3 regions of the Labrenzia sp. PHM005 genome follow, and region 2 is predicted to be linked to each of the others. Evidence: predicted binding sites of a transcription regulator. Region 2 holds the regulator's gene; each other region holds the start of a gene.
What was found. Region 2 encodes PhoB, which activates phosphate uptake and scavenging genes when phosphate is short. Its sites were predicted from a motif close to TGTCATNNANCTGTCAT; they were not measured.
Positions count from the first base shown of each region.

Region 1 (7,767 bases), 1.8 Mb from region 2:
CGCTCTGCTTGCGCTTCTGGCGGCGGGCGTTTTGAAATTGCGTGGCAGCATGGCAAAGTCTCCGGCATGAGCGGATCAAAACACCACCAGGACAAACGGCGCGACGACGCGCTGAAAGCGATCGACCGGGTTCAGAGCGAAAGCGAAACCGTTGGCACATCGTCTTTTGTGCGCATGGCGGAACGCGCCAAAGACCATATGAGCGCCGCGGACAAAGACGACGACGATCATATTGAGGTATGGGGCACCCGCATCGGCCGGGGCCTTGGTCTGATTTTCGCTGTTTGTCTGGTGATTTACCTCGTAGTCACCTACCTTTAAGTGGTGTGACCTAGAGTCAGTGCGGAAATTTTGGCTCCTGTGAGCCTGGAACAAGAATTATGGCTTCTATCCACCCGATCAGCCGCAGTCACTGGTCTGATCTCAAAGCGCCGGACCTGAAAGCATTTGAGGCGATGGCCAGCGAGACACTGGCAACCTTGCCGGATGATCTTCTGCTGCGCTGTGGGAATCTGCAGATCCAGCTTGCCGAATATGCGCCCGACGATGTGCTTGATGCCCTGTCGATTGAGGATCCGCACGACCTTCTAGGCTTGTTTGAAGGACTGGGCTTGAACGAGGGCGAAGATCTTTCGCACACCGGGCAGATGCCAAACCGGATCTGGCTGTTCCGCCGTCCAATCCTTGATTATTGGGCAGCGATGGACGAGACACTCGGTGAGGTGGTCGCTCATGTATTGATCCACGAGATCGGCCACCATTTCGGCTTAAGCGACCAGGACATGGAACGCATTGAGGCCGCAGCCGACCGGTAAGGGACTGGCTACGGCCTCAACAATCAAAAGCGGTTCGCCTTAACCGGCAGCTTCCGTTTTGGCGCGCTCGATTGATTCCAGGATCATCCGCTTGGCAGCTTCAGCGCCTTCAACACCGGTGATCTTCACCCATTTGCCCGGCTCCAGATCTTTGTAGTGTTCGAAGAAGTGCTTCACTTGTTCGATGGTGATCTGCGGCAGGTCGGTGATGTCCGAGACGTTGTCATAGCGTTTGGTGATCTTGTGGCTCGGAACCGCAATGACCTTTTCGTCCTGGCCGGATTCATCTTCCATCAAGAGAACGCCGATCGGACGGCAGTTCATAATGGCACCTGGTACCACCGGGCGCTGGTTGACCACGACAACGTCGATCGGATCACCATCGCCGCACAAGGTGTGCGGAACAAAGCCGTAGTTGCCCGGATAGCGCATCGGTGTGTAGAGGAAGCGGTCGACATACATCGCACCGGCATCCTTATCCATTTCATATTTGATCGGTTCGCCACCGACCGGGACCTCAACGATAACGTTGATATCTTCCGGCGGGTTGTTGCCAATCGGCACGGCGTCTATACGCATCTCTCTACTCCTAAAGGATCGTCGCGCCGTCTATCGCAATCCGCTGGCAGAAGTTCAAGTCTTTAGTTTTGCATTGCACCTAATTGATGACCGTGGCTGAATGGCTCCAGTTTCAGGTTAATCGATTGCGATTGGGACTAAGTCTATGAAGCGTTCAGTTCTTTTACTTCTGGCATTGGGCCTAATCATAACCGCAGGCAGCAAGTCGGCGCACACGGCAGAAATCACCAGCGTCTACACCAAGATTGATCTTGAGGCTTGTCAGCTCCTCAGTGCGCCTTCTGATGAAGATGCTACGATCGGCGGCACCTGGATGTGTGCTGGTTATCAAGGCCAGCCGGTTATGGTTGCCGAAGGTGACTTGCGGATGTTTGTGTCATTTGGACCCGATGCGGGCAACGAGCCGGCTGCAGTCCAAACTTTGCCGCGGTTCAATACCATTAATGAGACATTGGAGTGGCGGCTGCGCGGCGGTGTGCCCTTTGCAACGATCTTGCGCTGGTTTCCGAGCAAGGACGATGGAAGCCAAGGCAGTGTCTTGATCGTCACGCAGTTACTGCCGGGGGGCGGCACATGTCAGATCGCTCGTATTGATGCCCAGGCCAACAAAAACGCCAATGTGATGGCCCGGCAAGCGGCCGACACTCTCGCTGGTCAGTTCAATTGCAGCGCCCCGCCAACCGTCTTGGGAAATCCTGGAAGCCTGGCGCAATAATCTCTGATGGATGACGTCAGGTGTTGCGGTTCGGCCAGACATAAATCGACAGCTCCAATCGCCGGCCTCCAACCCGGTGCCAAGATTTGCCAGACAACTGGCCGCCGATCGCTTGGTAAAACGCTTTTGCTGGATCATTGTCGCTTAGGACCTGAACAGCAATGCCGGAGGCTCTCCGGTCTGCGAAGATCTTCTGAACATGCTCAAAAAGCCGACGGCCAAAGCCGAGACCTTGATATTCCGGCTTTAGGTAAAGCTCGTAGATTTCACCGTCCATTTTGGTGTTACGCAACCGGCAAGGCCCATAGGTCGCATAGCCAGCTGGCACATCGGCAATCGCCAGGATTTTGACATTGACGCCCCGGGCAAGCGCACCGCGCCACCAACTTTCTCCGCGTCGTGAAATCATTCGTTGGAGTTCGAGGCCATGCAACACACCGCGATAGGCTCCGAGCCAGGCTTCATTGTGAATACCGGCCAGGGCTTTGCAATCCGCGGTTCTCGCCGCGCGCAGATCGATCAAATCGGTGGTCATCGTAGGAAAAAGGATACAACAAGCCATCCTAATAGGAAGGAAAAACCGAAGTTCAAAAGAACCAAGAATGGACTGAGCTGCTGATATGAAAAGGGCCGGCGTTTGGCCGGCCCTTCAGTTGCCTTGATGTTTGACTCAAAAAATCCGGCAGATCTGAGTTCGCCACGGGGGGCTGGGGGGCTATTGCATACCGCGGCGCCCGCAGATCGTACCCATCAAGGTATGATCTTAATATGGGTATGTATTTTGGCTGGCCAAGGGCTGGAATGCGGCGAAATCATGAAATTTTCTGTATTCTTTTTGGAAAAGTTACGCTACGGCAGAAATTGATTGATCTGACCTGAATTAAACTGAAATTCCGCTGAATTTGATCTTTCTGCAGCCTCGGACTTGCAAATCGGGGCAGACAGGCAGCATCATAACACTGAGATGACACACCCGCCGGGATCTTATCGGCCTTTTTACAGGGTGTCGTCCGGAGCAAAAGGAGGCGGAATGAGCGAAGCCGACGAAAGCGCGTCCCAGCGCAGCGGGAGCTTGAGCCCTCTGGTACATGGGCACAAAGCTCCTCCACCCAAACCGGTGGTGTCCTTCAACCGGCGCGAACTTGACACGATCTTGCGGCTCTACGGCCGGATGGTTGCTGATGGAGAATGGCGGGACTACGCCATCGACATATTGAAAGACCGGGCCGTATTTTCAGTTTTCCGGCGCTCGTCCGAGATGCCACTTTACCGCATCGAAAAAGATCCGAAACTGGCGCGCCGCCAAGGGGCTTACTCGATCATTGCAGCGGGCGGTATGATTTTAAAACGCGGGCATGACCTTGCTCAGGTGCTCCGCGTTCTGGAAAAGAAAAAACACCTGCGGGTCGTCGACGCCTGATCTGGCTAATCGTCAAGCCTGAGCTCTAATTAAGCCTTTGGCGCTCGGCTGGATAAAGTGCGTTCTGCAAATAGTGAGGAACGCAGAATTGGCGGTCGAGTGTTAACTGATTTGCCTCCAGCCATTTCGACACGAGTTCGATGAGCCGTTCCGGATCCTTTTGATAAAGGGCGCGGCAAAGTTCCATATCGAGCTGACTTTTGGGGCTGTTCTGCGGGACTTCATTCATCGGTCATTTCACCGTTACAGTTTGACAACAGCTAGTGCCCCATTTTTTCATGTGCGGTGCAGTGCTGACAGGAAATAATCAGTATAGAGCTGGCCCGGTTCATAATTCTCAGTTATGGCCATGAAATTTGCCCGCAGGACGGAAAAGTGCCAACACAAAACACAAAAGGCCTGCACTGACAAAGACGGCAGGCAAACCAAATTGCGGTGCCAGATAACCGCCTGCAACCGGGCCGATGCCTTGACCAAGCGAGATTAGAAAAAACGTCAGCCCAAATCCGATGGAAGGCGTGTTGCGGAAGATCCGCATGCTCCACATTCCAAATAATGCTGTCGTGATGATGAAGCCGGCCCCGAAACTGGCAGCAGAATAGTAGATTCCAGACGGAATACTCGCAGCTACAGGCAGGGTTGCGATCGCTCCGCCAATCAGGATCAGCAAAAGGCCGTAACTGGAACGCAAGCCCCACCGGTTAACCAGACCTCCGGCAAAACAACCGGTGATCCCTGCGGTGCCCAATACAATCCAAAATACCACAGCCGCCGCTGGGTTATCGGTTATCGCTAATAAGAGATCTACTGCGTAGGTCCAATAAATAGCTGTGACGACGCCGAACAACAAAGCGGCGGCAAAAAGAGGCCTCGCGGCGGGATTGAGCAGTTCTGATATCGGGACGCCTGACATTTTTCCGTGTTTAGGGCTGTTTCGCGGCAGGATCATCATGTTCCAGATCGTGAAAAGGCCGGCGAGACCAGCAAAAATCAACCAGGCCAGCCGCCAGTCTTCACTCGCAAGAAGTGCCAGGGGTCCGGCCAAAGCGACCCCAAACCCGGTTCCTGAATTTATCCAGGCGTAAATCGCGTTTTGCCGCCTGGTTTCGATGTGATGGACGATAACATCTGAAAAAGGCGGATAAGCAAGACCGGGACTCATACCGGCAACAAAAACTCCGATTGCTAGGATTTCAGGACTTTGTGAGAGCCCGATCAGGGTCATTCCCGCGGTTGCCGAAAGCCCGCCGAGAAAAATTGGCAGGCGCGGCCCAACCATTGTTGAAAGCCAGGACCCGGCAAAAGTGGCAATCAGATATCCTGCATAGGATAATCCGGCGATAAGGCCGATGGTTTCCGTTGAAAGCGCAAATTCTTGCCGGATTTCCGGCAAGAAAAGGCCGAAGCAATAGCGGGCGAGCCCGTAAGTGGCAGCGACGATTGCCAAACCAGCAGCAGTCAGACCCAGGAGATTCGGTGGCTGGGTTTTAGTTTCGGCGGGAAAGTTGGAAGTGAAGTGTTTCGTCACCGCTTGTCGCCTCGCAAAGGATTTTAAAATGGCCGTTTAGCGCCCGGTAGTGACGGTACTGTTCAGGTGTCAGCTTCAGGCAAAAGTTGGAAACGTGCAAGTTTCTTTGTCTGGTTGTGGTTGCGTATTCTTCCGCCAAAATAGCGGCTTGGGCTATTTGGCCATCATGAAATTGGACAGGCAATAAAAAGAAACGATTCAGACTTGGGGTTTTTGTGCAGATCGCTTTTTCAAATGCGATTCGGGAAAACCTCAACATGGCGGGATGACTGTAAAAACAGCTTATCCGGTCTTGATGTGACTGTATGAGTAGTTGGCTTTCGGCCAAGAGATAATCACCTGGCCGTGCGATTGTCCGGAGCCATTCATTCACGACTGATGGATCATCATTGCCTTCCTGAAATCCAAGCATGGTAATCAGCGCTGGGGTTTCAGACCCAACTTGAAGTTCTGGCATCTGGAACTCTTCAAAGGCACTGGTAACAAATGTCAGAGGCGTTCCATTAAGAACCTGCTCTAAGACCGGCCTCATATGCTCAGCGGATTTTGGATTGATATCGACCGCAATATACTGATCGATCTTAACGTTCATTTCTTGTAGCGTTTTCAGTATGTAAGCGGTCTTGATTGGTTCAGGTCCAAGTTCAACATAGGTGAATGGCCGGGCGCTTGCCGTTTGGGCGATTTGGGAACAAATCTCCAAAAGAGCCTGCCGGAATGAATTGCCGCTGTTCGTGGCCTTTCCAAGCGAGTTGGAGGCCAGACCTTGTTCATTCAGTTGCCGCATAAGATCGAACACTTCGAACAAGTGATCCGAAGATTCACTGCCGGAGGCTTTTTCAGCATATTTTTCCCGATTTTCCTGAGTGAGGATCCGATCCGTACTGAACTCTGTATGCAGGGAAATTGCGGCTCGAACTCTTTCGCAAAGCGGTGGCAAAACAATTGCCGGAGTTTCCAGATCGGACTGTGGCGCAGAATAAGCTAACGACATTTGGAACCTTTTGGGCTTTGGATTACATCCTCCCGTAATAGGGGATTATGCCCATGCAGCTAAATTTATAATTGCAACTTCGTATAATATAATTTTATATTCAACCATAGATAGTGTTGTTGATTTTTGTTTCCCTTTTGTAGGTGGGGTTGGTGGGGTAAATGACTGCCGGACGATTTGACATCGAGCTTCTAGAGGCTTTTGTGGCCGTCGCCGATACTGGGAGTGTTACGCGTGCAGGGGCGCTCATCAACCGAACACAGCCTTGCGTGAGTTCTCAGCTGCGCCGGCTGGAAGACCGAATAGGGCGCCAACTCATAGAGCGGACGTCGCGCATCATGGTTCTGACGCCACATGGCCGCATATTGTATGATCACGCCGCTCAAATTCTGAAATCCCACGAAGAAGCCCGCATGCGTCTGTCTGCGCCAGAGCTTACCGGAAAAGTGCATGTCGGTTTGCCTGAGTGGTTTGCAACAAGCAGATTGCAATCGTTGTTCTGCAGCTTCGTGAGGGTTCATTCAAACGTAAAGCTGGAATTGACGGTGGCAGACAGCGCGACGCTGCATGAGCGGCTGGCGGCCAATGAAATCAATTTGGCGATTGCCCTTGTGCAATCAGGTTCCGCGGAAGCAAATGCTTGTGTCGAGGAGCTGCTTTACTGGGTGGCCAGTGAGGATTGCGTTTTGTCCGACCCGTTGCCGTTGATCTTGTTTCCTGAGCCGTGCCCCTTCCGCCAATTCGTTTTTACATCATTGGAAGCCGCTGGGCGGCGCTGGTATGAGCAAATTACCACGACCAGCGTTGCGGCTGCACAAATGGCAATCCTCTCGGGAACCGGAGTTGGCTGTTTGCCGGCGGGAGCGGTTCTTGACAGTTTCAAAGTCTTAAAGGAGCAAGCAGGGTTTCCGCCATTGCCGGCGACCCGCTTGGCGATTTACACGCAAGCTCAGAATTCCTCACCCATTGTACATCACCTGAAGACTTATCTTGAGCAGTTTTTGGAGAGTTCTGTTTCCGGCCAGTCGGTCTTGAACTCCAGCACCCACCCCGATTTGCGGGTCGTGCAAGCTTAGCAACCGCCAAATGCAGAAAACAAAAAAGCCCGGCGCAGTGGCCGGGCTTTCGTGTTTCTCTATGCAGAGCGCTTATTCGCGGTTGCCGAACAGCTGCAGCAGCATTAGGAACAGGTTGATGAAGTCCAGGTAGAGGCGCAGGGCGCCCATGACAGACTTCTTGGTGGCAACTTCACCAGAGTCACCTTCGTAGTACATTTCCTTGATCTGCTGGGTGTCGTACGCCGTCAGGCCAGCAAACACCAGAACACCGATCACGGAGATGGCGAACTGCATCGCGGAGGAGGCCAGGAAGATGTTCACCAGGGACGCGATCACGATGCCGATCAGGCCCATGAATAGGAAAGAACCCCAAGCCGACAGGTCCTTTTTTGTGGTGTAGCCGAAGAGGCTCAGCGCACCGAAGGCAGCTGCGGAAATGAAGAACACGCGCGCGATCGAACCACCGGTGTAAATCATGAAGATCGAAGACAGCGAGATACCCATCATCGCGGAGTAGACCAGGAACATGGTCCGCGCGGCAGAGGCGCTCATGGACTGAATGCGGAAGGACAGCCACATCACCATTCCGAGCGGGGCCAGCATGACAACCCATTTCAACGGGCTGCCGAACAGGGCAGCGCCAAGCGGGGTCAGGCCG
Region 1 covers NZ_CP041191.1:1,314,302-1,322,068, forward strand. Annotated here, with positions in the region: gene FJ695_RS05915 (disulfide bond formation protein B) at 1-70, shown strand, start outside; gene FJ695_RS05920 (hypothetical protein) at 67-321, shown strand; gene FJ695_RS05925 (metallopeptidase family protein) at 381-815, shown strand; gene ppa (inorganic diphosphatase) at 855-1,394, opposite strand; gene FJ695_RS05935 (hypothetical protein) at 1,540-2,109, shown strand; gene FJ695_RS05940 (GNAT family N-acetyltransferase) at 2,126-2,644, opposite strand; gene FJ695_RS05945 (DUF2794 domain-containing protein) at 3,140-3,529, shown strand; gene FJ695_RS05950 (MFS transporter) at 3,867-5,057, opposite strand; gene FJ695_RS05955 (L-histidine N(alpha)-methyltransferase) at 5,017-5,760, opposite strand; gene FJ695_RS05960 (LysR family transcriptional regulator) at 6,213-7,127, shown strand; gene FJ695_RS05965 (Bax inhibitor-1/YccA family protein) at 7,200-7,767, opposite strand, start outside.
Region 1: FJ695_RS05945 (DUF2794 domain-containing protein) is a predicted target of PhoB. The motif match lies at 3,063-3,079, and genes of this name have one in related genera.

Region 2 (7,767 bases):
TTTGACAGCCTCATATGGGTCGTCGGTCACCACAATGGAACCACCCTTTTGACGGGCTGCATCAATCAGCTCCTGAGGCGGGGCCAATTCGCTTGGTGTCGCAATGCGCATTTCAAAGTCCAGGCGCGGGGCCGCATGAACCCAAGACGCCAGAACGTTGTTGCTGTCGCCGGTCCAGGCAATGCTTTTGCCGGAAATGCCCCCACGATGTTCTTCGAACGTCATGATGTCGGCCATGATCTGGCAAGGATGCGAGATCTTGGTCAAACCATTGATCACGGGAACGGTCGCGTTTTCAGCCAGTTCGTTCAAATCATTGTGGTCCAAGATCCGGATCATAATGCCGTCGACGAAGCGGGACAGGACACGCGCGGTATCAGCGATCGTCTCGCCGCGTCCAAGCTGCATTTCAGCGCCGGTCAGCATCAAGGTCTCACCGCCGAGCTCGCGCATACCAACATCGAACGAAATACGGGTCCGGGTCGACGGCTGTTCGAAGATCATTGCCAGGACCTTGCCCGCAAGCGGGCCCTCGCCACGGCGGATGCCGTTGCGCTCGGCTTTGATCTTTTTGCCTGCCTCGAGGATGGTGCGCAGTTCGCTGCCATCAAACTCGGTCAAATCCAGAAAGTTTCTGAATGCTCCACTCGCGGTCATTCGGCCGCTCCTTCAAAAAGCTTCTTCTCCAGGGCAACGGCCGCCTCTTCCAGGCGTTCAACAGCCACCGCAATCTCGTCTTCAGTGATGGTCAAAGGCGGGAGAATGCGCACGACGTTGTCGCCAGCTGGCACGGCCAGAAGACCTGCGTCGCGGGCAGCCCCAACATATTCGCCGACCGGGGCCACGCATTTGATGCCAAGCATCAAGCCGCTGCCGCGAACAGAGTCAAACACCTTGGGATGGCTGTCGACCAATCCGGAGAGTTTCTGCTTGAAGGACAGCCCTTTTTGCTGAACTTCTTCCAGAAAGCCTTCTGACAAGACAACATCCAAAACCGCATTGCCAACGGCCATCGCCAACGGATTGCCGCCGAACGTTGTGCCATGGGTTCCCGGCGCCAGCGCGGATGCAGCTTCCTCGGTTGCCAGACAGGCCCCCATTGGAAAGCCGCTGCCAATTCCCTTGGCAACTGCCATCAAATCCGGTTCTACACCGGTCCATTGATGCGCAAAGAGCTTGCCTGTCCGGCCAACGCCCGTCTGGATCTCGTCAAAGATCAAAAGAGCGCCGGTTTCGTCACACAGCTTGCGCAGCGCGCGCAGGAATTCGAAATCGATCTCGCGGATGCCGCCTTCGCCTTGAATAGGTTCAATCGCAATAGCAGCGGTCTGCGGGCCAACGATTGCTTTTAACGCCTCAAGGTCGCCATTCGGCACCTGATCAAAACCCGGCGCCTTTGGGCCAAACCCTTCCAGGTATTTTTCCTGGCCGCCGGCTGCGATGGTACCCAGCGTCCGGCCGTGGAACGCGCCTTCAAAAGTGATGATTTGATAGCGGTCCGGCTCGTTCCGGTCATAGTGATACCGGCGGGCGCATTTGATCGCCGCTTCCATGGCCTCTGCCCCGGAATTCACAAACAGAACCTTGTCAGCAAAGGTCGCGTCTGCAAGCCGCTGCGCGAGGCGCGCACCATCCGGCATCTGATGCAGATTGGAAATGTGCCAAAGCTTGGATGCTTGGTCCTGCAGTGTCTTGACCAAATGAGGATGGCCATGCCCAAGCGAATTCACCGCAATTCCGGACCCGCAGTCGAGAAATCGTCGGCCGTCACTCGCAATCAGCCAGACACCTTCCCCGTGATCGAAAGACAAGTTCGATCTTGCGTAGTTTCCAAAAAGCGCGGACGCGGACATAACCTCTTACTTCTCCTCTAGCCTGTGCACGGCGCGTTGATTTCCGCTCAATCGCCAATGACAGGTCGCAACCACAATGGGCTAAAAACGCAACATGCCGCCCAAAAGGCGGCACGTTGCCGGAACCTTATACACCGGCAGGCCTATGGCGTGTCAATGGAAATGGCTGAAACCGGGGCCCGGATCAGATTATGTAAAAGTCTCAATGACCTCGCATCTTTTGGGGAAAAGTCCGTTCATCCCCAACTGACTGCAGCCTGAGTGTTGCTTCACAAATTAACGTTATTGTAACCTTTAGCCAATCAGACACGACATCTCGTCTGGCGTATCAACTAGAGGCACAAGATATGCCATAGCGGACATGCGAGCGCGTGTCCACATTCGAGATTTTGGCCAAACACTGGCCTTGGCAAGGGGTGCGGTTATGAGTTGGACGAACGAACGGGTTGAGCTTTTGAAAAAGCTCTGGGGCGAAGGATTGAGCGCCAGCCAGATCGCTGGCGAGCTCGGCGGAGTAACCCGGAACGCAGTTATTGGTAAGGTGCACCGTCTTGGCCTGTCCGGCCGGGCGAAGTCATCCACACCAAGCACAAAGCCGCGCCGCGCACGGACTGCAAGCCCGACAGCGCAGGCAACCCCGAAGAAACCACAGGCCCAGCCGCAGACCCATGGATCTGCCGCTCTGAAGATGGATCCGACCCCTGCACCTGTTGCTGAGATCCGCCCGGAAGCTGAGCCGATTGCCGAGTTGGTGCCGATTTCCAAACGCGCAACCATCCTGACGCTCACCGAGCGGACCTGCAAATGGCCAATCGGTGACCCGGCAACAGACGACTTCTACTTCTGCGGACGCCAGTCCGATGCGGGTGTTCCTTACTGCGCGCATCACTGCAAGATCGCCTATCAGCCGATTGCTGACCGCCGCCGCGGCGCAAACAAGGCTGTTGCTCAAGCATCGTAAAACTCCGCAAGTACAGCACATCGACTTTAAAGCCCGCTTCACCAGCGGGCTTTTTTTTGTTTTTGTTGCAACATGTTCAAAATACTACTTCAAACCGCAAAACAAATAATTCTCCCAGAAAATCGTTTTCATCAAGCCAACTAAATAAATTCGGCACGCCTCATCAAATCATCGACTCTCACATATAATAAAATACACCCCAAAACTAATTCACTTCATTAACTATATAATTCATCTCAATATTTTACTTTGTATTTGTGATGTGAATTACAGCCTTTGCACGATTTCGCGGCTACTCATGAAGGCCTGGCGCCGATCGCCCCCCTGCGCTTGTCCGACGCTTCAAATGTGTTTGTGGACCCGACTTGGGAACGGAGGTCAGCCCAAACTGTTTTGCCTGGAGACATAAGATGAAATCCATTTGGAAATTAGGCCTTGCCGCCACACTTGCCCTCTCCGCTTCATCAGCACTTGCGGAAGACCGAAGTGTTGCCCTTATCCTGGATGCCTCCGGCAGTATGAACGGCCACCTCACCGACGGTACTGTCAAAATCAATGCTGCCAAGAATGCCGTGCGAAACCTCGTCGGTCAGATCCCTGACAGCGTGCGGCTGTCCTTTCGCGCCTATGGACACCAGCACCACCGCAGCAAACACAATTGCACTGACACACAGATGCTGGTTCCTTTCGGCCGCGCGCCAGATGTTCGCGCCGGTGTGGTGAACACATCGGATGGTCTAAAAGCCCAAGGCTATACGCCCATTACCCATGTTCTTGGATTGGCCGCCGACGACCTGAAACCGGAAAACGGCAAGCGGGCCATCGTTCTCGTCTCAGACGGCAAGGAAACCTGCGAAGGCGATCCCTGCCTGCTTGCCAAGAAACTAGCGGAAGCCGATACGGATCTGACCATCCATACAGTTGGCTTTGGTGTCGATCCGCAGGCGCGGCTGCAGTTGCAATGCATCGCGGATGCCGCCCGTGGCACCTACTATGACGCCAACTCTGCCGTGGACCTTGCGAAAACCATGGAAGAGGCGGTAGAGGCTACCGCTGAGCCGGAAATCCAGGATGAAGTGATCACAATCACCCTTCCCGAGGCGCAGGAAGGAACGCTGGAAATCATCGCCCCCTATTTCAACGAAGTGGTTGATGCCGAAACGGGCGAGCAGGTTGCCGTGCTCACAGATAGCACCCCGTCCAAAGTTCTCCCGGCTGGGATCTACAACATCAAATTCGGCAAGACCCAATGGCTGAAAAGCGTTGCTGTTCGAGCCGATGAAACCACAACAATAGAACCGGGCCGGCTCAGGGTCGAAGGCCCCTATTTCAATGATGTCCTGGATCCAGAAACCGGGGAGATTATAGAAAAAGCCACCAAGCATCACGCTGACTTCCCACTTTTGGCAGGCCTATATGATGTGGCCTTCGGCAAAGCCCTTTGGAAGAATGTTGTTGTCAACGAAGGTGAGACGACTGTTCTGAATCCGGGCCGCCTGAAAATCAAAAACCCTTACTTCCATGATGTTCTGGATCCGGCGACCGGTCAGGCTTTGCTGAAGCTGACGAAGTCAAATGACGAACTTCCCCTCCCGCCTGGTACCTATGACGTGCGGTTTGGCAAAAAACTCTGGCGCGGCATCAAATTGACCGAAGGCGAAACCGTGACATTGGATCCGGCCCTGGTTCGTATGGCGGAGCCCTATTTTAACCGGATCCTGGATCAGGATACGGGTGAAGAAGTGGAGAAATTCACCCGGGACCGGACGACGATCCCGTTAGCGCCGGGCACCTACACTGTCATGTTCGGCAAAGCCGCCTGGAAAGACTTCACGGTTGAAGCTGGTGATGATCTGCGGATCAATCCGGGCCGCATCAAAATCGAAGGCAAGAAGTTTTACATCAAGGTTTTCGATGAAGCCGGGACGGAAGTCATAAAGCTGACTGAGGGCACCAACGATATTCCGTTTCCGCCGGGCAAATACAGGCTCGATGTCGGCGGACAAGAAGTACCGGTGACACTGATCGAAGGCAAACGGCTTGTACTGAAACTTCAGTAAGTTTCATTGCCTGCAAAAGACGGAGGCCTGCCGCAAGTTCCGGCAGGCCTCTACAATTATCTTAGGCAGCAGCAAATTGGTCGTTGAAGGAATAACCCGCACCGCGCACGGTGCGGATCGGGTCCTTGGCTTTGCCCTTGTTCAGCGCCTTGCGCAACCGGCCGACATGTACATCGACAGTCCGCTCATCCACATAGACATCGTGGCCCCAAACGCCATCAAGCAGCTGCTCGCGCGAGAACACCCGCCCGGGGGACGTCATCAAAAACTCTAGAAGACGGAATTCGGTCGGCCCGAGGTGAATTTCCTTGGTGCTGCGGCGAACCCGGTGTGTTTCGCGGTCAAGCTCAATATCGCCGGACCGAAGCATCGTAGAAACCACTTCCGGGCTCGCCCGGCGCAAGATCGCCCGGACACGGGCCATCAGCTCGGGAACGGAAAACGGTTTGACGACGTAGTCATCAGCGCCTGTTGAAAGCCCTCGGATGCGCTCGGCTTCTTCCCCACGTGCCGTCAGCATGATGACCGGCAGACGTTCAGTATCTTCACGGGCGCGCAGCCGCCGACACAGCTCGATGCCGGAAAGACCCGGCAGCATCCAATCCAGCAACAGGAGATCGGGCTGGCTTTCGCGCAGGCGGATTTCTGCTTCATCACCGCGGACACAAGTCTCCACGGCATAACCTTCAGCTTCCAGATTGTATCGCAACAGAAGGCTTAGCGGTTCTTCGTCTTCGACGATGAGCACCTTCGGCATGAATTCTCGCTCCAATTCCACCAGCCGGCGCTTTACGCCGGCCTCAACTTCTGCAGTGCAGCCACCTAAAGGCCACCCCGCTTCAACCGTTAAACGGCTCCAGTTTCGTCAATCTTGGTCCGCTCTTCCGGCAAACGCTCACCTGTCACCATGAAGTAGACGTTTTCGGCAATGTTGGTGGCATGATCACCGATGCGCTCAATGTTCTTTGCGCAGAACAGGAGATGGACGCATTCGGTGATGACCCGCGGGTCTTCCATCATGTAGGTGAGCAGTTCGCGAAACAGCGACGTATAGATCGCATCGACTTCGGCATCGGCTTCCTGAACCTGACGCGCCGCCTCAGCGTCGCGCCGGGTGTAGGCATCGAGCACCTTCTTCAGTTGGCTCAGCGCCAATTCCGTCATGTGCTCAACACCGATTGCCAGCTTCTTACTCTGAAGATCGCTATCAATGGCGATTGCACGTTTTGCGACGTTTTTGGCAAGATCGCCAACGCGTTCCAGATCATGGGCAATTCGGCTTGCCGCGGTGATTTCGCGCAAGTCCTGCCCCATCGGCTGACGCCGCACGATCATGGCAATCAGATCTTCTTCAACGTCCTGATGCAGGGAATCCAACCGGGCATCTTCGGAAACCACTTTCCTGGCCAAGTCGGTATCTCCGGAAACCAAAGCTGAGACTGCATCGGCAAACGCTTTTTCTGCAAGCCCGCCCATTTCGGCAATCCGGCCGGCCATGGCGTTCAATTCGTCATCATAGGCCGTGACTATGTGTTCAGACATCCTGTGCCCTTTCGAAACTTGTGCAACCCGGTCAGCCGAAGCGGCCGGTGATGTAATCTTGAGTGCGTTTGTCCGACGGATTGGTGAAGATGTCCTGTGTTGGACCTTCCTCAACCAGAACGCCGAGATGGAAAAACGCAGTGCGCTGGGATACGCGGGCGGCCTGCTGCATGGAGTGGGTCACGATAACAATCGTATAGTTTTCCCGCAGCTCATCGATCAGCTCCTCAACCTTCGCCGTCGCGATCGGATCAAGTGCCGAGCAGGGCTCATCCATCAGGATGACTTCCGGGCTCACCGCAATCGCGCGCGCAATGCACAGCCGCTGCTGCTGACCGCCGGACATGCCGGTGCCCGGCTCGTTTAAACGGTCCTTGACCTCATTCCAAAGCCCGGCCTTTTGCAGGCTAGAGCTGACGATCTCATCGAGCTCATCCCGGTTTCGGGCCAGTCCATGGATCCGCGGACCATAGGCGATGTTGTCGTAGATCGATTTCGGGAACGGGTTCGGCTTCTGAAACACCATTCCAACCTTGGCGCGCAGCTGCACCGGATCGACCTTTGGATCGTAGATGTCTTCGCCATCAATCTTGATGGAGCCTTCAACGCGGCAGATGTCGATCGTGTCGTTCATCCGGTTGATGGTGCGCAAGAAAGTCGACTTGCCACAACCTGACGGGCCAATAAAGGCGGTCACTGATCGAGGCTGGATTTCCAGGTCCACATCTTTGATGGCATGGGTATCGCCATAATAGACCTGGACCTTTTTCGCTGAAATCTTGCTGTCGGTCATGTCGGCTGCCTGTTCGATTTGCGGCATATCATTCATAGGTCTCGCCTCCTTACCAGCGGCGCTCAAACCTGCGGCGCAGGATAATGGCAATAAAGTTCATTGTCAGAAGGAACAGCAGCAAGACGATAATGCCGCCCCAGGCTTTTTCGTAGAACGCATAGTCAGCACGGGCTGCCCACGTATAGATCTGTGCCGGCATTGCAGAGTTTGGCTCGACAAAACCGCCGACGAAGCTGTCGGGATACCCACGGGCCACAAAGCCGACCATACCGATCAGAAGCAGCGGTGCGGTTTCACCAAGCGCTTGAGCCAGACCAATGATTGTTCCAGTCAGGATGCCCGGCATGGCCAAGGGCAGCACGTGATGGAAAATCGCCTGCATTTTGGACGCACCAACTCCGAGCGCTGCGTCGCGAATGCTCGGCGGCACCGCCTTCAAAGATGCCCGGGTCGAGATGATGATTGTGGGCAGGGTCATGAGGGTCAGCACCAGCCCGCCAACCAGCGGCGCCGACTGCGGTAGGTGCATGAACTGAATGAACACGGCCAGACCCAAGA
Region 2 covers NZ_CP041191.1:5,636,472-5,644,238, forward strand. Annotated here, with positions in the region: gene argF (ornithine carbamoyltransferase) at 1-657, opposite strand, end outside; gene FJ695_RS25475 (aspartate aminotransferase family protein) at 654-1,853, opposite strand; gene FJ695_RS25480 (GcrA family cell cycle regulator) at 2,278-2,814, shown strand; gene FJ695_RS25485 (VWA domain-containing protein) at 3,225-4,874, shown strand; gene phoB (phosphate regulon transcriptional regulator PhoB) at 4,936-5,631, opposite strand; gene phoU (phosphate signaling complex protein PhoU) at 5,721-6,416, opposite strand; gene pstB (phosphate ABC transporter ATP-binding protein PstB) at 6,448-7,245, opposite strand; gene pstA (phosphate ABC transporter permease PstA) at 7,259-7,767, opposite strand, start outside.

Region 3 (7,767 bases), 3.0 Mb from region 2:
TCTGCCGCTTAGCTCGGCGAAGAGCGCTTCAATCGCATCCGTTTGCCGGATGTCAATATCACAATGCCGGTAGTCGGTCAGTTGTGCCTCAAGCTGTTGCCGGTTCCAGGCCGTAGACGCGTCCTCGCCGAAAAAGCGGGCGCGGAAATCATTGTCGATTCCAACGATCGAATAGCCCTGCTCGCCGAAAAAACGCGCTGTTTCAGAGCCGATCAAGCCAGCAGAACCGGTTATGAGAACAATATCAGGTTTCATCAGATCCATCGGCAGAGTTAATATCGGGCATCGTCAACACCACTCAATTTACGTTTTTTTTACCTATGGATCTTGGTTAACGCCGATGATCAGACCTTAAATTCATTATTAAGGTTAACTCGGACGGCAAACCGGTTCAGTTTAGGTCTGGGTTTACTACTCCACCTCCCCAAAATGTCTGGAATCATCGTTGGCGTTTGCCCTCAGAAATCTGCCCAAAAGCGCAAATCGCCATCTGAATAACCTGCAATTACTCCGCAATGCATCGACATGTGGCGGTTATTCAAGCTATGCAGCGGTCATCATTTCCGGATCAAGAACGGCGGCGAACAAATGCGAGCAGCATTAAACGGGTTATCCGGTGTTCATGTTTTTCAGTCATTTGCCGCACTGGCTGATCAGGCCGTGGTCAGTGGAACCCGTTTTGCGGTGACTATCCTTATTGGCCGGATTGCAGGTCTGGAGGAACTTGGTCTTTACGCGATCGGTTTCTCAATCGTTATCCTGATGGTGACCGTGCAGGAATCGCTGTTGATGTCGCCCTACGCCGTGCTTGGTCGACGGGAGAGCGCTGCCGGCCAACGCCGGTTTGCAGGCAGCACCCTTGTGCTGTCCCTTGTGTTAAGTACGATTTCCGCGGGCATTCTGGCGACTGCTGCTGTTGTGGCTCCGGCCATCGGCTATGCCGGTAAGTTCGGATTTCTTTCCACATTGGCTCTGGTCGTCGGATTTGTGCTGCTACAGAACTTTGCCCGCAAAATGTGTTTTGCGCATTTTCAGGTCGGCACGGCCCTCCTGCTCGATGCGGGCGTCTCAGCGCTGCAGATCGCAGGTCTGGCGGTGCTTGCCGTCACTGCTTCCCTGACCGCAACAAGTGCACTTGCGATCATGGGCTTGGCAAGTGCTGTACCCGGCATGATTTGGCTTGTCGTAAAATGGCGTTTCTTTTCAATCGATTGGCGTGATGTGTCTCCGCAACTTGCCAAGAACTGGAGCTTTGGCAAATGGATCCTCGGCACCCAGCAAATCGCAGTACTCGGTGGCTCACTGATCTTGTGGATCCTCACAGCTCTCTCAGGCGTGGCGGCTGCAGGTCTGTTTGCCGCTTGTTCGATAGTTGTTACCGCCGCTAATCCCCTGCTCTTAGGTTTGAGCAATATCCTTGAACCGCGAACCGCCAAAGCCTGGGCAGATGGACACTTGTCTGAACTGCTCGGGATTGTTCATCGCACAACCCTTGCGGTGACCGGTACTCTCGCACTCTATTGGCTTGTCGTTTTCTTAGCTGGAGATACGGCGCTCGCCTGGCTCTTTGACAAACCCCAGTTCTTTGGACAGGGGCATCTGCTTGCCGTGCTCGCCTTTGTGGTTTTGCTGCGCGGTTTCACACTGGCGCAAAACCTCGGTCTCAGGGCGCTTGGCGTTCCCCGGAAGAATTTTGCAGCCAGCCTGTTTAACTTGGCTGTGACGTTGGCGTCGGCTTATCCGCTGATGTTGGAATATGGTGCTCTAGGCGGCGGCTACTGCATGCTCTTCGGTGTGATTGCCGGGACGTGTGCACGGCTATGGTTCTTCATCCGGACCACCCGGTCACTCTGACCAGAAGTCGTGCAAAACAACGCCATCGATTAAGCTTCTGCGAGAAACTGTTCCGCTGTGACACCCAGTGTTTCCCGCATGTAAGAAATGGTCGGGATCAAGCCTTCATTGAGCGGGATTTTCGGTGCCCAGCCCAGCATCTGTTCGGCTGCCGTGATGTCCGGGCGGCGCTGGCGCGGATCGTCAATCGGCAAGGGCCGTTTGGTGAACGTGGAACAAGAACCAGAGATTTCGATTATCCGGCTGGCAAGTTCGCGCATGGTAAACTCATCCGGATTGCCAAGATTGATCGGGCCCTTCACCGTGTAGTCCGAGTTCATCAGCGCAATCAGGCCTGAAACAAGGTCGTCGACGAAGCAGAAGGACCGGGTCTGGTTGCCGTCGCCAAACAAAGTGATCGGTTCGTTTCGAAGCGCCTGACCAATAAAGTTGGTGACGACCCGGCCATCGTTCGGATGCATCCGCGGGCCATAGGTGTTGAAGATCCGCGCAATTTTGATCTGAATGCCGTGTTCCCGGTGGTAATCAAAGAACAGAGTTTCGGCGCACCGTTTGCCTTCGTCATAACATGAGCGGGGACCAATGGGATTAACATTGCCCCAATAGTCTTCCGTTTGCGGATGGACCGTAGGATCCCCGTAGACTTCACTGGTGGATGCCTGAAGAACCGGGACCTTCAAGCGTTTTGCAAGACCCAGCATGTTGATCGCCCCGAGTACCGAGGTTTTGGTCGTTTGAACAGGGTCGTGCTGATAGTGGATTGGCGATGCCGGGCAGGCCAGATTGTAGATTTCGTCGACTTCGACATAGAGCGGGAAGCAGATGTCGTGGCGCATGAAATCGAACCTGGGGTGCTGGTGCAAATGATCGATGTTGCGCTTGGTTCCAGTAAACAGATTATCGACGCACAGGACTTCATGCCCTTCAGCGATGAGGCGGTCAATCAAGTGTGACCCCAGAAAACCAGCTCCGCCGGTCACCAGGATCCTTTTCCTGCTTTCATATAGTCGCGCCATCAGCCGTACGTGTATGATTAATAGATAGTTAACCGCACACTAGGTGCATTGTCCGCCCATGAAAACCGGTTTCAATCCCTATGGTTAATGCTGTTGAGTTTTCCAAAAAAACAGTCGATCTGGGGTAGGTCTGCCAACCCACAAACATCAAACTGTCAGGTAAAAAAACGGTTGGAGCCGCAAACTGAATCTGTTGACCAATGCGGTCTCATGTGTTGCAGAATTTCGAGTCGCATCGTTCTCTACGACGGTCGAACCGAAGCAATCGGTAAATCTTCATTCTGAATAGGCGCTCTTTTTTAAAAGCGCACTCATAGACCCAAGCTACCTCGATGAGACAGTGATCATCTTCTGTGATTTCTAATCGGGAGCCCTCGAATTAGTATCGTTGTAACACACACAAATGCTGAACTGCCCCAGGAGTTTAAGCTGGCACTGGCTGCCCGCGGCTTAACTCGATTGTGGACACTTGTGGGATCAAAGCACAGCCTGTGCCATAGCACCTCTACTGCAATTTGCTTCGCAGCCAGTCGGTGATGAACTCCATTACGAGCACGATCACAAAGATCACCAGGATAATCGCCGACGCGTTCTTGTACTGGAATAGATCGAAGGCCGCCTTCAATTCCTGACCGATCCCACCAGCACCAACAAGACCGAGAACAACGGACGACCGGATAGCCTTTTCCAACGCAAACAGGGCGGTGTTGATCATTGATGGTGCGGCATCCGGCAATATTCCGCCCATGAGGATGGACACCTTGTTCGCGCCGATTGCTGCGAGCGCTTCCTGTGGCTCCTTGTCGGCGTCTTCCATGGCTTCCGCAAAAAAACGACCGCAAAACCCGATCGTGTCCACAACGATCGTCATGGTGCCCGCAACGGCGCCAAGCCCGACGGTTACCACAAACAAAAGCGCCCAAACCAGATCCGGAATAGTTCGAAGGAGAGAAATGATGGCTTTCACCAACCAGGATGCCGGACCGATGGGAGACACTTTTTTCGCTGCCAGCCATCCAATCGGAAGACTGAGAGCGATCCCGATGGCAGCACCCGCCAAGGCGATTTGAAACGTCTCGATCAGACGCAATCCCACCCGCGTCAGGAAATTGGCTTCCGTATTGGGCGGCCACATTCGATCGAGCAGATTGACCATACTCGGCAACCCATCCGCCAATTGACCTACGGAGGGTGCAACAGAGTTGATGGAACTCAGAACAATCGCGGCAACAACAAGGATCAGGACGAAGTTGATCGATGACATTCCCGAAAAACGGGACCGAAGGTCCGGGGACACACCACTCATTGGAATGTGTCCCGAAGGTCTTGGTCACAGACCTCACGCGAGGCTTTGTCAAACAGGATCTGCCCACTCTTCAAAGCCACGATCCGATCCGAATAAGCCGCAGCGTGTTCCATGTCATGGCTGGTGAAAAGCAAAGTAATCCCATGCGCCTGGGCAAGTTCGGAAAACAGACACATAACGTCTGCGCCAGACACCGGATCTAGGCTTGCCGCCGGTTCATCGGCAATGATCAGCCGCGGCCCGCGCACGATTGCGCGCGCAATTGCAACGCGCTGTTGCTGCCCTCCTGACAACGCATCGGCCCGGCTCCGCGCCCTGTCGGCCAGATTTACATCTTCAAGGGCAGACATGGCCTTCGCGCGCCAACTGGTGGGGGCCGTTGCCTGAGTGAACGCACGCCAACTGCCGGGCAAACCCAGCATGCCGTGGACAACGTTGCTCAGAACCGAGTGCCGTTTCACCAGACAGTGTTTTTGGAACACAAAACCGGTCTGCTTGCGCAATTGCGAGCGCTGCTCAGCGGTCGGCATGGAGCCAAAGGTTTCACCCAATGTTTGGACCGATCCCTCATTCACAGCATGCAGCCCGATAAGGCACTTTAACAAAGTTGATTTGCCGCTGCCGTTTGAGCCAATCAACGCGACCCGCTCGCCATGGCGAATGGTCAAGTCGACACCCTTCAGGACGGGGATCTGGCCATTCTTGTACTGTTTCTTAAGTGCCGACGTTGCAATCGCAACATCTTTGATATCGTTGAGAGGCGTGTGAAGCACCGCGCAGTCCTCAGGATTCTTGGTGTCAATTTCCGGTGCAAGACACAGCGAAAGCGCCGGAAAGGAGCGCGATCACCCGCGCTCCCGGTATCTTCCAGACGTGGTTAGTCACCAACGAATGAAGAGGTGTCGACACCAATGGTCTGATACATGTCGCGAACGTAGTTGTAGTTCTCATCGTTCACGCCGGTCAGGAAGAAGCCACCACCGTATTTTTGGTTGTCTTCGCCCTTCAGAACAGCAGCCATGAGAGCTCCGCTGTTTTCCAGAAATGCCGACTTGATTTTTTCCAAAGCATCCCGATCCATGTCTGGGCGAGCGACCAGGATGTCGTTCGGAAGATCACGGCCCCGGGCAATGACCTTGAAGGCTTCGCCAGGAAACGCATCGCGAATGCGGCGCAGGTGGCTGTCATTCATGCCAACGGCCTGCACATCGCCGCGGATCAGGGCTTCGATGGCCACGTTGCGGGAAATGATCTGCGGTGTGTAGTCAGTGCCGTAAGCAAGACCGAAATCTGCCAGAACCTGCGCCGGGCCAAGGTGCTGAGAGGTTGAACCGACACTGCCGAAGGTCACGGTCTTGCCTTTGAGGTCCTGCGGCCCGTCAATCTCACCTTCTGCCATCACCACGATCTGGGCGAAGTAGTTCGGGCGCTGCCAAGCGACAACGATTTCTGCGTTGGTCAGTTCCTTCATCACCACATATTCTGCCGGACCGGTCAGAACCAGATCGACCTTTTTCTGGTTTATGGACTCAACGGCAGACGTCCGGGAGCTGACCGGAAACAGTTCGATGTCCAAGCCTGTTGTGTCTTCCAGAGCCTTTTCAAAGGCAGAAAATTCCTGCTGCAGGGCTTCCAGGCCCTCGATGTCGGTGACCGCAAAACGAACAGGTTCGGCGGCAACAGGGAGCGCGAAAATCATTGCAGCTGCAGCAATGGCAGAACGAAGCATGTTGAATTCTCCAATGGCTATTCCTGTGTACACAGGAGTGTCATACAGCCTCCCTATAGATCTCCGTCGATAACGGTTTCATGACGCAGCCGCCCTATTGTTAAAATATTCGAGGAGCCGAAATTGACTTCCATAAGTATTTCTGGCGGCGACGCTTTGAAGAATGATGAATTCATTCATGAGCCGGTTAACATATGCTCAGGCGTATTCGTTGATTCATCAAACGATTTTGGGGAAACAGTTGACGCTTCGGACTGTTATGTCCTCCCGGGCATCATAGATGTACACGGGGATGCTTTTGAGCGGTCAATACAGCCGCGGCCGAATGTCGACTTCCCACTTCCAATTGCGCTTGCGGATGTTGACCGCCAACTGATCGCCAATGGCATCACCACCGCTTATCATGGACTGACTGTTTCCTGGGAACCGGGCTTGCGCAGCTATGAGGCCGCCGCCAATTTTCGGACGCACCTAAAAGCCCTGCGGGAGACTTTTGCCTCAGACATGCATCTGAACATCCGGTGGGAAACATTCGCACTGAACCATGTCAAGGACATGATTGACTGGGTCCAGGACGACCCCAAATCCATTCTGTCACTCAACGATCACACGACCGCCTATCTCGACTTGCCAAAAACCTCATCGAAGATCAGCCGGATGGCCGGCAGATCCGGCCTTTCAGAAGACCAGTGCAAGACCCTGATCAACCAGGTATGGGAACGGCGAAACGACGTCCCAGCTGCGATCGAAGCCATCTGCGCAGGAGCGCGGGATGCTGGCTGCTCCGTCTTCGCACATGACGAGTTAACCCCGGAAACCCGCACGGAACACCGCCGCCTGGGCGTCTCCGTTTCCGAGTTTCCAATGACAATTGCAACCGCCAAAAGCGCGGCCGAAGAAGGTGAACACGTTGTCTTGGGCGCCCCCAACATCGTACGCGGCGGCTCCCAGAACAACGCCATCGACGCAAGGGAGAGTGTGGCGTCCGGCCACTGCACCGTTCTGGCATCAGACTACTATTACCCAGCTCCATTGATCGCTGCGTTTAAACTGGTTGATGACGGTGTTCTGCCGCTGGAGAAGGCATGGAACCTGATCTCCAAAAACGCGGCAGAGGCGGCAAAACTGGCAGATCGTGGTGAGATTGCCGAAGGGATGCGGGCGGATTGCATTCTCGTGGACAAAAAGACCCGCAACATCCGAATAGTGATTGCCAATGGTCAGGTGAAATATACCTTCAATTCAGGTGATCCAAGCCACCGGGTGTGATGTGACTGATCTGGAATTGTTTCGAACCCTCGCGCGCGAACCCTATCGCGCCAAAGGCGAAAAAGCCATTTGGCTGCAGATATGTGACCGCCTTCAATTCGCGTACGAAAATGGCGAATTGGCACCTGGCATCAAGCTTCCCGGTGAAGTTCATCTTGCCGAAGTCTTTCAGGTCAGCCGGATCACCATCCGCCGGGCACTTTCCAAATTGCAGCAGGAAGGTCACCTTCACGCCAGAAAAGGTGTTGGCGTCTTTGTCCGCCAGAGACCTGAACGGTACGAAGTTGAAAGCAACATGAGGTTTGCCGATGGTTTCAAGGTCACTCCCGATCGGGTGACCACCGAGACATTGAACCTGACGCGCGGCGATGTCTCGTTTGAAGGCGGAGTTGCCCTTGATCTTCCGACCGGAAGCCAAGTTATCAAACTGCTCAGACGCCGCATACTCGATGGCGAGCCGATTTATCTGACAGCCAAGGAGTTCCCGGCAGCGAAGTTTCCGGACTTTGAAGCCGTCTACAACGAAACAGGTTCCGTTGCAGAGGTCTACAAAGCGCACGGTGTCGAGCGCTACGAACGCGCCGAAACACGAA
Region 3 covers NZ_CP041191.1:2,434,359-2,442,125, reverse strand. Annotated here, with positions in the region: gene FJ695_RS11020 (NAD-dependent epimerase/dehydratase family protein) at 1-255, opposite strand, end outside; gene FJ695_RS11015 (lipopolysaccharide biosynthesis protein) at 589-1,854, shown strand; gene FJ695_RS11010 (UDP-glucuronic acid decarboxylase family protein) at 1,884-2,870, opposite strand; gene phnE (phosphonate ABC transporter, permease protein PhnE) at 3,376-4,176, opposite strand; gene FJ695_RS11000 (phosphonate ABC transporter ATP-binding protein) at 4,173-4,949, opposite strand; gene FJ695_RS10995 (PhnD/SsuA/transferrin family substrate-binding protein) at 5,054-5,905, opposite strand; gene FJ695_RS10990 (alpha-D-ribose 1-methylphosphonate 5-triphosphate diphosphatase) at 6,029-7,174, shown strand; gene phnF (phosphonate metabolism transcriptional regulator PhnF) at 7,176-7,767, shown strand, end outside.
Region 3: FJ695_RS10990 (alpha-D-ribose 1-methylphosphonate 5-triphosphate diphosphatase) is a predicted target of PhoB. The motif match lies at 5,975-5,991, and genes of this name have one in related genera.